DNA from 3 places in the Streptomyces sp. IBSBF 2435 genome. Region 1 is predicted to be linked to each of the others. Evidence: riboswitches for the same ligand, from Rfam matches in the RefSeq annotation. Region 1 holds a riboswitch; each other region holds the start of a gene.

Evidence for each region. Region 1 has a riboswitch for cyclic di-AMP ahead of V7E46_RS08700 (C40 family peptidase). Riboswitches for the same ligand answer to the same signal wherever they lie in the genome.
Region 2: linked by a shared signal. The riboswitch ahead of V7E46_RS12200 (transglycosylase family protein) and the one ahead of V7E46_RS08700 (C40 family peptidase) in region 1 are both predicted to bind cyclic di-AMP.
Region 3: linked by a shared signal. The riboswitch ahead of V7E46_RS10210 (M23 family metallopeptidase) and the one ahead of V7E46_RS08700 (C40 family peptidase) in region 1 are both predicted to bind cyclic di-AMP.

The regions. Positions count from the first base shown of each region.
Region 1 is NZ_JAJSYW010000030.1:21,127-25,864, forward strand. Features, by position in the region: gene V7E46_RS08695 (C40 family peptidase) at 50-1,225, opposite strand; gene V7E46_RS08700 (C40 family peptidase) at 1,558-2,598, opposite strand; cyclic di-AMP (ydaO/yuaA leader) riboswitch at 2,606-2,762, opposite strand; gene V7E46_RS08705 (C40 family peptidase) at 2,914-4,035, opposite strand; gene pcrA (DNA helicase PcrA) at 4,229-4,738, shown strand, end outside.
Region 2 is NZ_JAJSYW010000047.1:25,570-30,307, reverse strand. Features, by position in the region: gene eno (phosphopyruvate hydratase) at 1-1,178, opposite strand, end outside; gene V7E46_RS12200 (transglycosylase family protein) at 1,433-2,134, opposite strand; cyclic di-AMP (ydaO/yuaA leader) riboswitch at 2,138-2,354, opposite strand; gene V7E46_RS12195 (LysM peptidoglycan-binding domain-containing protein) at 2,667-3,152, opposite strand; partial or broken gene V7E46_RS12190 (transglycosylase family protein) at 3,280-3,417, opposite strand; gene V7E46_RS12185 (cytochrome P450 family protein) at 3,770-4,738, opposite strand, start outside.
Region 3 is NZ_JAJSYW010000037.1:1,176-5,913, forward strand. Features, by position in the region: gene V7E46_RS10205 (GNAT family N-acetyltransferase) at 209-1,225, shown strand; cyclic di-AMP (ydaO/yuaA leader) riboswitch at 1,614-1,803, shown strand; gene V7E46_RS10210 (M23 family metallopeptidase) at 1,809-2,630, shown strand; gene V7E46_RS10215 (helix-turn-helix transcriptional regulator) at 2,729-4,738, opposite strand, start outside.

The sequences.
Region 1 (4,738 bases):
GGAGCCGCCGCCGGGCTCCGGCTCAACAGGTCCGCCGCCGCGCCCCGGCTCAACCGGGACGTACCGCCCCCGCGAAAGGCATCTCGCTGATCGGGGCGATACGGACCGGGGAGCCGGGGTGCGGCGCGTGGATCATGTTGCCGCCGCCGATGTAGAGGCCGACATGGCTCACACCCGAGTAGAAGAACACCAGGTCGCCGGGCTGGAGTTCGGACCGGGAGACCCGGGTGCCGGCGTTGATCTGGGTGTAGGTGGTGCGGGGCAGTGACACCCCGGCGGACCGCCAGGCCGCCTGCGTCAGACCCGAGCAGTCGTACGCGTTCGGTCCCGTCGAGCCCCACACGTACGGCAGGCCGAGCGCGCGGTAGGCGAACGCCACCGCCTGGGCGGCGCGCGGGGACGGCGCCCCGATCGCGGCGAGCGGGACCCGTACGGTGTCCCGGGCGGCGGACGCGCCCGCCGGTGAGCCGGGGCCGTCGGAGGCCGCGACCGCCGCGCGCTGGGCCGTGGTCAGCCGGGCCAGCAGCGCCTGGGCGGCGGCGAGTTTCGCCTGGAGGGTGCGCTTGTGGTCGGCGACTTTGGCCTGCGCGGCCCGCAGGTCGGCGAGTCTGTCCGTGGCCTGGGCCCGGGTGCGGGCGATGTCCTGCTGCTGCGCGGCCAGTTGGGCCAGCGCGGCGCTCTGCTGGGTGCCCGCCTGGTTGAGGTACGACGCCCGCGCGAGATAGCTGTCGGGGTCGGAGCTGAGCGCGAGTTGCAGCAGCGGGTCGATGCCGCCCGAGCGGTACTGCGCGGCGGCGATACCGCCCAGCGCGTCCCTGGTGCTGTTCAGCGTCGCGGTCTTGCGGGCGAGTTCGTTTTGGAGGGCGGCGACCGCCGCGCTCGCGGTGTCGGCCTGCACCTTGGCTCCGTCGTAGTCCTCCGTGGCCTGCTCCGCCTGCTGGTAGAGCGCTGCCACCTTCGTACCGACCTGCGCCGGGGTGAGCTGCGGGTCGGCGTACCCGGTCTCGCCGAACAGCGAGACGGAGGCGGCGGACGCGAGCGCGAGCGTGACGCTGATCCGGACGGTCGTGCGGGCGCCGCGGGTGGCGCGGGTACTGCGGGTACTGCTGGTGGTGCTGGTGGTGCGCGTGCTGCCGGTGGTGCTGTCGCTTTCGGCCGGGCCGGTGGCTGAGCCGGTGCGCTTCTTGCGGTGGGCGGGAGTGCGGGCGGGACTGTGTGAGGCCATTGCGGGGCCGTCACTCCTTCCAGGGGACGGCCCGGCGGCGCCTGCACGGGGGAGCAGGACACCGCCGGGCCTTCGGCGGGGGTGACCGGTGCCGTCCTGACCGGGACGGCAAGGGGTGTCGGCCACCTGGGGAGCGACGCTAAACCTGCCGGGGGGCGCGCCGGGCGGCACTGACCGGGACTGCCCCCTATCGGCCGACCCCTGCAAGGAAACGACCGCCGTTCGACCGGTGACCGGGCCCTGGTGCGACCCAACCTGACCGATCGGCCGTTTTTCCGGCTGCCGGCCCGGCTGGCGGCCCCGCTGCCGCGACCCGTGGAAGCGGGCCGCGGTCAGGCCACGCGGCGGGCGGTGGCGAAGGGCATCCAGCTGAGCGGGGCGACCTCGACGAACGCGCCGGTGTGCGGGGCGTGCACGATCTGGCCGTTGCCCAGGTAGATGCCCACATGGGACAGCCCGGAGTAGAAGAAGACCAGGTCACCGGGCCGCAGGTCGGCCTTCGAGACGGCGACGCCCTGCTTGGCCTGGTCGTACGTGGTCCGCCCGAGGGTGACGCCCGCGGCGCGGTAGGCCGCCCCGGTCAGGCCCGAGCAGTCGTACGAGCCGGGACCCGTGGCGCCGTAGACGTACGGCTTGCCGCGCTGGGCGAGCGCGAAGCTGATCGCGGCGGCGGCGCGGCCGGAGGCGGGCCCGCTGTAGGTGTAACTCGTGGTCGAGGTCGAGCCCTTGTGGATGGTCGCGACCTTGGCGCGCTGCTCGGCGGTGAGGCTGTTCAGCAGCTTCTGAGCGGCGGCGAGCTTGGTCTGCACCGTGTTCTTCTGGGTGGTCAGCTGCTTTTGCGCGGTGGTGAGCTGGGTCAGGCTCGCGGTGGCCTGCGCCCGCTGGATCGAGGCCTGCTCCTGCTGGATCTGGAAGTTCTTGAGCGCGTCGGCCTGGGTCGCGGACAGCTGGCTGACCATGTGCGACTGGTTCAGGAACTGCTCGGGGTCGGCGGCGAGCAGCAGCTGCACGGTCTGGTCGATACCGCCGTCGCGGTACTGCTCGCTGGCGAACTGGCCCAGAACCCGGCGCGACTCGTTCATCTGCTGGGTCTTCTGGGCGACCTGCGCGAGCAGCTGGTTGGTCTTGTCGCGCTGGGTCTCGGTCTTTTCCTTGGCCTGGTCGTAATTCTGCGTGGCGACCTCGGCCTGCTGGTTCAGGGTGTCGATCTGCGCCTTGACCTCGGTGATCGAGGGCTTGGGCTTCGCGGGAGCCGCGCTCGCGCTTTCGCTGAGCAGGGTGACCGAGGCGATGGCCGCCGCGGTGACGCCGACCGCCGCACGGGGGGCGGTCGAGGCGAGTATCCGCGGACGCGGCTTGCGGTGCGACGCCACGAAGGCGACTCCTTCCGTGAACCGCCGACCGGGTTAGCTGACGGGTTCGGGCTGGGAAGGTAGCCCTACGGGTCGAACGCTTTCCGGCGTCTGTCCCGATTCACCCCAATGGCGCGTGGTGGGTCCCCGGTTCCGGCCTGGGCCGGATTGAGCGGAGGCGGCGCGGTGCCGGCATTTTCACCGGCGGGGAACGCACCACCTAGCGGGATACCGTACTCAACTTCTCCGAAAGTTGGGACGTTTGGATTGCAACGTGACCGAAATCGCTTTGTGATCTTACGGTTTGTGATCGGCCGGTACGGATTCCGTGCGGGATCAGTACGGACGAACCGCCGCATAGATCGGCATTTCGGTGATCGGGGCGACCTTGACGACCGTTCCCGTGTGCGGAGCGTGGATCATGTTGCCGCCGCCGATGTAGAGGCCGACGTGGCTGGCGTCGCTGTAGAAGAAGATCAGGTCGCCCGGCTCCAGGTCCGACTGCGACACCCGGGTGCCGACGTCCACCTGCTCGCCCGTGGTCCGCGGCAGCCGGATGCCGGCCGCCCTGTACGCCGCCTGCGTCAGGCCCGAGCAGTCGAAGGAGTCGGGCCCCGTCGCGCCCCACACGTACGGCTTGCCCAACTGGCCGCGCGCGAAGGCGATGGCCTTGGCCGACACCGACGCGTTCGCCGGGACGGTGTGCGCGGTCGTGCCCGCGGTCGTACCGGCCTTCTCCGCCGTCTCCGCCTTGGCCTTCTCCTGCGCCGCGATGGCGGCGGCCTTCCTCCTGGCCTCCGCCTCCTGCTGGGCCTGGAGCGCCGCGAGCCGGGCCTTCTCCTGCGCGGTGAGGCTGTTCAGCAGCGTCTGGGCCGCGCCCAGCTTGGTCTGCACATCGGCCTTGGCGGTACGCAGCTGCGCCTGCTGGGTGGTCAGCGTCGCCAGGCTCTTGGCCGCCTCGATGCGCTGCTGGGTGGCCGCCGCCTGCTGCACCCGGTAGGACTCGACGGCCGACTTCTGCCGCTTGCCCAGCAGGCTCGTCAGATGCGCCTGGTCCAGCAGGTCCTGCGGGTCGTCGGCCAGCAGGAAGCGCCCGGTCGAGTCGTCACCGCCCGAGCGGTACTGCGCGGCGGCGTACTGCCCGAGCAGCCGGCGCGAGTCGTTCAGCGCCTGCGTCTTCTGCGCCGCCTGCGCCAGCAGCTTGTTGACGGTGGCGTTCTGCTGGCTCGCCTTCTCCTTGGCGCCGTTGTAGTGCTCGGTCGCCACCTCCGCCTGGTGCGTCAGCGCGTCGACCTTCGCCTTCACCTGGGCGATCGACGGCTGCGGCGCGGGGGTCGCGGGCGCGGCGCCCGCGGTCTCGGAGAACAGGGTCACGGTGGCCAGGGCGGCCGTCGTCAGCCCCACGGCGGTGCGCGGGGCGGTGAGTATCGCGGTGCGGGCCTTACGGTGCGTCGCCATTGCCGGGCGGACTCCTTCCGGATGCTGCCTGGTGCGGCACCGTAGCCGCACGTCGGCGCCGCTGGGAAGAGCGGTGTCCGATAGGCCCGATACCTTTTCGTAATCAAGTCCGGATGTCACGGAGGGTGTAAAAGGTGCTACCGGCGGGGAAGCGGGCGCCACTGTCGGTGCGGGCCTCTAGACTCGGGAGGCGATGAGCAGCCTCTTTGACGACGACTTCCTGCCCGGTCTGCACGTGGCGCCGGAACCCGCCGACCCCGACGCACCGCCGCCCCCGGAGGACTGGGGCGCTGGCGGCGGCGGGCGCGACGCGTACTACCGCAACGGCGCCCCGCGCCCGGCCACCGACCCCGCCCAGCTGCTCGAAGGGCTCAACGAGCAGCAGCGCGCGGCCGTCGAGCACTCCGGCGGGCCGCTGCTCATCGTCGCCGGCGCCGGCTCGGGCAAGACCCGGGTCCTCACCCACCGCATCGCCCACCTGCTCGCCGCCCGCGACGCCCACCCCGGCTCGATCCTCGCGATCACCTTCACCAACAAGGCCGCGGGCGAGATGAAGGAGCGGGTCGAGGAGCTGGTGGGCCCGCGCGCGAAGGTGATGTGGGTCTCCACCTTCCACAGCGCCTGCGTGCGCATCCTGCGCCGCGAGTCGAAGGTGCTCGGCTTCACCTCGTCCTTCTCGATCTACGACGCCGCCGACTCCAAG
Region 2 (4,738 bases), on a different contig from region 1:
GAGCGGGCCGGGGCACCGGTCTTGATCTGGCCGCAGTTGGTGGCGACGGCCAGGTCGGCGATGGTGACGTCCTCGGTCTCGCCCGAGCGGTGCGACATCATGCACTTGTAGCCGCTGCGCTGGGCCAGCTCGACGGCGTCCAGCGTCTCGGTCAGCGAGCCGATCTGGTTGACCTTCACCAGCAGCGCGTTGGCCGTGTCGTTGTCGATGCCCTTCTGCAGGCGCTCGGGGTTGGTGACGAACAGGTCGTCGCCGACGATCTGCACCTTGCCGCCGAGCTTCTCGGTGAGGACCTTCCAGCCCGACCAGTCGTCCTCGAACAGCGGGTCCTCGATGGAGACCAGCGGGTAGGCCGCGACCAGCTCCTCGTAGTACTCGGTCATCTCGGCGGCCGAGCGCTGCTTGCCCTCGAAGTCGTAACTGCCGTCCTTGTAGAACTCGGAGGCGGCCACGTCCAGGGCGAGCGCGATGTCCTGGCCGGGCGTGTAGCCGGCCTGCTTGATCGCCTCGATGATCAGGTCGAGCGCGTCGCGGTTGGAGCCGAGGTTCGGCGCGAACCCGCCCTCGTCGCCCAGACCCGTGGACAGGCCGCGGGTCTTGAGCACGCCCTTGAGGGTGTGGTAGACCTCGGCGCCCCAGCGCAGTGCCTCGGAGAAGGACTCCGCGCCGATCGGCGCGATCATGAACTCCTGGATGTCGACGTTGGAGTCCGCGTGCGATCCGCCGTTGAGGATGTTCATCATCGGGACCGGCAGCACATGCGCGTTCGGGCCGCCGAGGTAGCGGAAGAGCGGCAGGTCGGAGGCCTCGGAGGCGGCGTGCGCGACCGCCAGCGACACGCCGAGGATGGCGTTGGCGCCGAGCGAGGACTTGTCGGGAGTGGCGTCCAGGTCGAACATCGCCTGGTCGATCAGCCGCTGCTCGGTGGCGTCGTAGCCGACCAGCTCCGGGCCGATCTGCTCGATCACGGCGAGGACGGCCTTCTCGACGCCCTTGCCCTGGTAGCGGTTCTTGTCGCCGTCGCGGAGTTCGAGGGCCTCGAAGGCGCCGGTGGAAGCGCCGGACGGCACTGCGGCCCGGCCCGTGCTGCCGTCATCGAGGCCGACCTCGACCTCGACGGTGGGGTTGCCTCGCGAGTCGAGGATTTCCCGGGCTACGACGACGTCGATGGACGGCACGTTGTCTCCTTCAGATGATGTCTTCTCGTCTTTTCCGGGACGAGCCTAACCGCCTGGGGCATCCGTACCGGTCCTCGGCCCGGCCCCTGAGACGGAAAACCGGCCGGGTACGCGGCGCCCGGAGGCGAGCCGCGTACCCGGCCGGCCGGTGAGGTCCCGCCCGGGGGATCACCCGGGCGTCAGCCGGGTGACGCCCGGGGATCGGTCCGTGATCCTGCCGGTGGACAACCCGGCAGCAGGCCGGTGATCAGCCGTCAGCCGAGGTGCAGGTGCTGACCCGGGAAGATCAGGTCGGCGTCCTTGACGCTGTCCTTGTTGAGGTCGAAGAGCTTGTGCCAGCCGCCGGCCACGTGGTGGCTCGCGGCGATGCCGGACAGGCTGTCGCCGGACACGACGGTGTAGTCACCCTTGTGGCCGGAGTGCCGCTGCCAGTCCGTGGCGGTGTTCTTTGCGGGCTTGGCGGGCTTGGCGGCCTTGGCAGGCTTGGCCGTGCTCTTCGCCGGGGCGGTCTTCTTGGCCGGGGTGGTCTTCTTGGCCGAGGTGGAGCTGGACGACGAGGAGGACGAGCCGCCGGGGTTGATGTCGGGCGACGGGCCGCCCGACGTCAGGCCGCCGGCCGACGCGCAGGACCAGGCGCCGGGGCCCTGGATGGCGAGCAGCTTCTCGGCGGCCGCGATCTGCTGGTCCTTGGTGGCCAGGTCGGCGCGGGAGGCGTACTGCAGGCCGCCGGCCGCTTCCCAGCTGGACTGCGAGAACTGCAGGCCGCCGTAGTAGCCGTTGCCGGTGTTGATCGACCAGTTGCCACCGGACTCGCACTGTGCGACGGCGTCCCAGGTGGCCACGGAAGCGGCCGAGGAGGACGTGGCGCCGATCAGCGGCAGGGCGATGGCGGTACCGGCGACACCGGCGAACGTGGCGAATCGGACCATCTTTGAGGCGCGACGGTGCTTACCCATGTGTGTGTTCCTCACCGACGCCTACGAGGTCAGCTGTCGGGTTCGGGCGTGAGTTGCCCGGCCGGCACCCGCTGTACGTACACGGATGACCGGCTTCACCCCGAGCCGGACCGGTGGCGTGGGCGTCGCAGCGGCGTGCTGTCCGTGCCGCGCGGCGTACTGCCTCTGGTCCGGCGGAAGACCGTGGGTCCCCCGCTCCTGCCTGCGGCGCTTTCGCGTCGACTGTTCCCGTGGGTGCGGCGGCAGGACTCGGCGTTCCGCTCCGACGGGGCCCGCTGTGGCGGGCGCTTAGACGTTAAGCACACCGGACCCGGTTGAACAAACACTCGCGTTTCGGGCGCCAACTGCCGTCCGGCATTCGGGGGCTGGACGAATCCGCAGGTCGGAACGCCGGATTTCAGCAGGGAGCGAGCAGCCGGTCACAGGAGGGGAGAGAGCCTTGTCACATCGCCGCGCGACCTGGAAGTACCGTACGTCCGTTTTGTCAGTCGGCCCGTACGGCACGGAAGTTCGACCTTCCGGCGGTCACGGCTCAGCCGAGATTCAGGATCTGTCCGGGTTTGATGAGGTTTGGATTGTCGCCGATCACTTGGTGGTTGGCGTCGTACAGCTGACCCCATCCACCGGCGACGTCATGATCGGCGGCGATCCCGGACAGCGAGTCGCCCTCGCCCACCTTGTACGTACCCGGGTCCGTACCGGCGCTCGCGCCCGTATTGCCGGTGTTGCCGGTCTCGTTGACATCCGCGGTGTTCGCGGTGACCGCGGTGGTTTCGGTGCGGGTCGCCCGGTCGGCCGCGGCCAGCGCCTCGTCGGAAGGGCTGTACGGGCGCCCGTGGCGCCCGCCCCCGTCCGTGGGGGTACCGGGGTCCGCGGGGTCCGACGGGGCGGCGGGAGGAGCGCTCTGCGTGGGCGCGGCGGGGTCGGCCGCAGGGGGCGTCACCGTGCCCGAGGCGGGGTCGGTCGGCGTACCGGCGGCCGGCGGCGCGGTGGTCGGCGTGCCGGCGGCCGGCGGCACGGCGGGCGGTGCCGGTCTGGCCGGTGCCGGGTGTCCCGGTGTCCGTGACCAGTCCGGTGCCCTGCTCGCAGCCGGGCCAGGCGTCGGGGCCGAGATCGGCCAGGATCTTCTCCGCCACGGCTATCTGCTGCGCCCGGGAGGCCATGTCGGGCCGCGAGGCGTAGACCGTGCCGCCGTACTGGCTCCAGGTGTCCTGGGTGATGGCGAGGCCGCCGTAGAAGCCGTTGTGGGTGTCGGCGTTCCACAGGCCGCCGGTCTCGCACATCGCGACCTTGTCCCAGGTGCCGGCCTCCGTGGCGTGCGCGGCGCCCGCGCCGGCTCCCAGCAGCGGCAGCGCGAGTCCCGCGCCGGTCGCCGCGACCGTCACCATGGCCGCTGGGGCCTGGCGGGGACGTCGGTGCCTGCCGTTCCCTGACGAGAGCATGCGGTCGCCTTTCCTCACAGCCTTACGCGCCCGCGCGTCCCGCCGTCACCGGCAAGTGCCGCGCACCGTGGGGTCCGGCGCGTCCCGCGAGCCGAGCGTGCCTCGCGTTGACCGCAGAACGTAGCGGTGTTGGCCAGGGGATCACAAGTCGATGTAGCGCTCATCACGTCGCGGTCACGGCCCTGACGTACGGTCACTTCCCGTGCGGCGCCACGGGTGTGAACGCCACCGGCAGGGTCCGCAGCCCACGCATGATCAGACCGCCGCGCCAGCGCAGGTCACCGGGATCGGCGGCCAGCCGCAGGTCGGGCAGCCGGGTGAGCAGCGTCGCCAGCGCGGTCCTCGCCTCCAGCCGAGCCAGCGGGGCGCCGAGGCAGTAGTGGATGCCGTGCCCGTACCCGAGATGCGGATTGTCGGCCCGCGCGAGGTTTACGGCGTCGGGCGCGGAGAAACGCGCGGGATCGCGGTCGGCGGCGGCGAGCACCACGAGGACCGGGTCGCCCGCCGCGACGGGCTGCCCGCCGACGGTCAGCGCGGTGGTCGCGTAGCGCCAGGTCGCCAGCTCCACCGGGCCGTCGTGGCGCAGCAGTTCCTCGACCGCGCTCTCCAGCAGGGCGCTCTCGCCGCGGCCCAGGGACGCCTGCAGCTCGGCGCGCGGACCCGGGTGCGTCAGCAGCGTGTGCATGCCGTTGCCGATCAGGTTGACCGTTGTCTCGAAGCCGGCGAACAGCAGGATGAAGGCCATTGCCGCGGCCTCGTTCTCCGTCAGGTGCTCGCCGTGGTCGCTCGCCCTGATCAGCCCGGAGATCAGGTCGTCGGGCGGGCCGCCGTCCACGCCGCTGCCCGTGCCGGCGGTCAGCTCGGCGCGCTTACGGTGGATCAGCTCCACGAGGTACGCCCGCATCCGCTTGACCGAGCGCGCCACACCGCCGCGCGGACCGCCGCCGTGCCGGATCATCATCCCGGCCCAGTCCCTGAAGTCGTCCTGGTCCTCGGCCGGCACCCCCAGCAGGTCGCAGATCGCGTAGATCGGCAGCGGGAAGGCGAAGTCGTGGATCAGGTCCGCCTCGCCGCGGGCCGCGAAGCCGTCCACGAAACGGTCCGTCAGCTGCTGCACCCGCGGTCCGAAGCGGGCAACCCGGCGCGGGGTGAAGGCCGTGGA
Region 3 (4,738 bases), on a different contig from region 1:
GTACCGGGACCGGCGCGGCAAACGGGTGCCGCGGCCCGGCCCCGACCGCCGCGGCAAACGGCGCCGCACCCCGGCCCGGACGGGCGCGGCAAACGGGCGCCGCGCCCGTTCCCGGAGTGGCTGAAGGCCCCGCCCCGCACCGGTTGGCGGCCCCTGGACGTCCCGCCTTGCCCTGGGGGTGCGCACGCCGCTAGCGTCCTCGAACACCATGACTGTCGCCACCGCGCCGCTGACCGCCGAGCACATACCCCTGGCCGTGCAGCGCTACGACCGCTGGTTCTCGCGCGCCCGGCTTCCCCCCTCCCAGCGGTCCTGGCTGGCGGACGGACCTGTGCGCGGCGACGAGTTGGTGGGCAAGCTGCACGCCGTGCCCGGCCTCGAATCCTGCCGCGCGCTGGACGGCGACGGCAATCTGATCGGCTACCTCGCCGCCCAGCCGGTCACCCTCGCCCCGGACGACCCGGCGGCGCTGCGCACCCACCCGCGCTCCGCCCTGGTCCCCTACGGCGGCCACGCGCTGCCCGGCGGCCGGGAGACCGAGGTGCTGCGCTCGCTGTACGCCCGGATCGCCGACCGGCTGGTCGCCGACCGCCGTCTGGTCCACTACGTACAGGTGCCGGCCGGCGAGATCGCCACCGCCCCCTGGTCCGACCTCGGCTTCGGGCGCGAGCTGGTGCACGGCCTGATGGCGGTCAAGGCCAGGGGCCGCCAGCCGCGCGGCGTCGACGGCCTCGGCATCCGCCGGGCCGGCCCCGGCGACCTGCCGCAGATCGGCCGGATGGCCGCCGAGTCCTCCCGGCGGCAGCGCGAGTCGGCGATGTTCCAGCCGCAGCCGGAGGGCGCGCTCGCCGCGCTGCGGCTGCACTACGCCGACGCGCTCGCCGACCCGCGCTGCGGCGCCTGGATCGCGTCCCGCAGGGGCGAGGAGATCGCCATGGTGCTGGTCGTCCCGGCCGTCGCCGACCCGGTGACACCCGAAGCCTGCGTCGAACTCGCCGAGGCGTACGTGGCGCCCGCCGCGCGCGGCGAGGGCATCAGCCGGGTGCTGCTGGCCACCGCGCTGGCCTGGGCCTACGACGGCGGCCACCGCTACATGTCGGCCCGCTGGCACTCCGCCTCCCCGCTGGCCGCCGGACACTGGCCCGCGGTCGGCTTCCGGCCGGTGGGCTACCGGCTCAGCAGGACGCTGGACGCGCGGATCGGCGGAGCGCCGGGCAGCTACTGACGGGCGGACCGGCGCCCTGTCGGCCGCGACTCAGGGCACATCCGAAACGGCCGTACATATCCGGCATTTCACGGTGATGCGGGTCACCTCCGGCTCGTCGTGTGACCGGCGTCATGGTGTGAACACGGTCCGGCTTCCCCGGACCACCCGCTGTTCACGGCGCGGCCCGTTTCTCACCCCGCGCACCCCGCCGCTCGACCCGCCGTGACCGGCGCGCACACGTACCGGTGCGCGCGGATGGCGAGGAGTAACCACCGGTACGGGCGGAATGGTGCGGCATGCCGCGTTTGGTTGCCCGCCGCTCGGGGCGTCGTCTAGCTTCGCCCTACCGCGGGCCGGACGTCCGCGAGATCCGCCGGGCGGAACGCCGAATCCTGCCGCCGCCCGGTCACCGGAACAGCCGAGCATTCAGGGCAGGAGCGGGGGACCCAGGCAAGCCGCCGTCCGGGAGGACCCGGACGGCTCGGGGTGAAGCCGCACTGCCGTACGCGCGCCGCACAGCGCGACCACGGCGGACCGCGGCCGGGCATCTCCTGCCCGAACCCGACAGCTCACCTCGCAGGCGTAGGAGAGGAAATCCCCCATGCCCGCAAAGGGACAGCACCGCAAGCCCCGCTCACTCAACCGCCTCACCCGCGTGTGCATCGCCGCGGGCACCGGAGGCGTCGCCCTCGTGGTGCCGCTGGTCGGCGTCGCCCACGCGTCGGCCGCCGAGCCGGCCAAGGCGCCGGCCGTGTCCGCCAAGGCCCAGCAGTACACCGTGGTCCCCGGCGACACGCTGGCGAAGATCGCCGCCGCCCACCACGTCAAGGGCGGCTGGAAGCCGCTCTACGAGGCCAACAAGAAGGTCATCGGCGCCAACCCCGGCCTGATCCGGCCCGGCCTGCACCTCACGCTGAACACCGCCCCGGTCAAGGCCGCCCCGGCCCCGGCGGCGAAGACCGCGTCCGCCCCGGCTGCGAAGGCGGCGCCCGCCGCCGTGAAGGCCGCAAGCTCCACCGCCTACAGCAAGCCGGTCGGCGACGCCGCGATCGGTACGCAGTACCACGCCGAAGGCTCCAACTGGTCCTCCGGCTACCACACCGGTGTCGACTTCCTGGTCAACAGCGACACCCCGGTCCACTCGGTGGCCGCGGGCACCGTGGTGCACGCCGGCGCGGACGGCGCCTACGGCAACGACGTGATCATCCAGCACGCCGACGGCAAGTACACCCTGTACGGGCACCTGACCGACCCGGTGGTCTCGGTCGGCCAGACCGTCACCTCCGGCCAGGAGATCGGCATCTCCGGCGCGACCGGCAACGTCACCGGGCCGCACCTGCACTTCGAGGTGCGCACCACCCCGGACTACGGCTCCGACATCGACCCGGTCGCCTACCTCGCGGCGCACGGCGTCACCGTCTGACCCTCCGGCGCGCCCCCCGAGAACGTGCCCGCCCGGATTCCATCCCCGGGCGGGCACCGCCTTTTCCCCGGCCGCTCCCCGGCATCCTTCGGTCCCGGCTACCCGAACATCCCGGCCAGCTCGCCGCGCGAGACCACACCGAGCTTCGGATACGCCTTGTAGAGGTGGTAGCCGACCGTCCGCGGACTGAGGAACAGCCGGGCCGCGATGTCCTTGTTCGACAGGCCCTCCGCGGCCAGCCGCACGATCTGCGACTCCTGCGGGGTGAGCCCCGCCGCCGCGTCCACCGGGCCGCCGTCCCCGGCCGCCTCCGGCACCGTGCCGCCCGCCGCGCCCAGCTCACCGCGCGCCCGGTCCGCCCACGGGTGCGCGCCGAGCCGCTCGAAGGTGTCCAGGGCACCGCGCAGCCGCACCCGGGCCTCGTTCTTGCGCCGCGCCCGCCGCAGCCACTCCCCGTACAGCAGCTCGGTGCGGGCCGACTCCATGGCACGCCGGTGCGGGTCGTGCGCCGCCAGCGCCTCGTGGAAGTACGCCTCCGCGCCGGTATCCGGCGCCCGCAGCGCCCGGCAGCGGGCCACCAGCGCCGCCGCCCACTCCTGGCGGGACCGCGCCGCCCATGCCTCGAACCGGGCGAAGGACGCGTCCGCCCGCCCGGGCTCGCCGACCCGGACCGCGGCCTCCACCAGGTCGGGCACACTGCGGGTCGCGCAGATGTGGTGGCGCACCGACTCCTCGCCGAGCAGCGCGAGCCGGTCCAGCGCCGCCCGGGCGCGGCCGAGCCCCAGGTCCAGCAGGCCCTGGGACCAGTACGCCCAGGGCGCGCCCGGTGCCATCGCCGTACCCGAGCCGCCCGCGAGGGCCGCGTCCACCATGCGGCGGCAGCCGTCCTCGTCACCGCGCAGCGCGGCGATGTGCGCCAGGGCGCTGCTCAGCTGGCTCACCCACTGCCGCTGGCCGGTGTCCGCCGCGATCCGCAGCCCCTCCGCGGCGGTCGCCGCGGCGTCGCCGTAGCGGCCGTCGAAGATCTCCGCCTCCGCGCGGAAGAACATGATCGTGGTGAGCCGCCCCACCCCGCCGCTCTCCCGGCTCTCCGCGGCCAGCGCCGTGGTCAGCTCGTGCGACTGGGCGTCCTGGCCGAGGGTGAGGCCCACCCCGCACAGCATCACCAGGTCCCGCGGGTCCACCCGCCCGCCGTGCGCCGCCCGCGCCGCCGCGGCGGCCTCGCCGACGGCCGGCGGCACCCGGCCGGCGGCGCCCCGGCCCAGCGCGCCGGTCAGGAAGCCGGCGACCGGCAGGATCGGGGCGCCGGCGGGCAGCCGCAGCGCCGCCAGCCGCTCGACGGTGTCGGCGACCTCCTCCGCGCCGAGATACCACGCGGTGTGCGTGGCCTGCACCAGCATCCGCGCCGCCCGCGCCGGATCGGTCCCGGCGACCAGCGCGGCGCCCTCGATGAGCACCCGGTGCGCCCCGGGGAAGTCGCCCTCCCAGAAGCCGGCCAGCCCCCGTACGTGCAAGGCCCGCGCCGCCGCCTGTCCGGTGGGGTCCGCGCCGGGGGCGGCCGCCGCGCGGGCGGCCTCCTCCGCGAAGGTGCGGGCACGCGGGATCTCGCCCGCCTCCGAGGCGGACTCCGCCGCCAGCAGCAGCCGGCGCAGCCGGGCGCCCGGGTCGGTGCTCAGGCGTGCGGCACGGTCGTAGGCGGCGGCTGCCGCGGTGTGCCCGCTGCGTTCCCTGGCGCGGCCCGCGGTCTGTTCGAGCGCGGTCGCCACCTCCTCGTCGGGGCCGGTCGCGGCGGCGGCCAGGTGCCAGGCCCGGTGGTCCGGGTCGCGCCGCGGGTCGGCGGCGCGGGCCAGGGCGCGGTGGGCGGCGAGGCGTTCGGGCAGCGCGGCCCGCTGGTGGATCGCGGCCCGCACCAGCGGGTGGCGGAACCGCAGCGCGGTGCCGTCCACCGTGACGAGCCCGTTGTCCTGCGCGGGCGGCAGGTCCGCGACGCCCGCGCCCAGATCGGCCGCGGCCCGCAGGATCGTGCCCAGCTCGCCGGTGTGGTCGGCGGCGGCCACCAGCAGCAGCGTCCGGGTGGCCCGCGGCAGATGGCTGACCCGGCCGTGGAA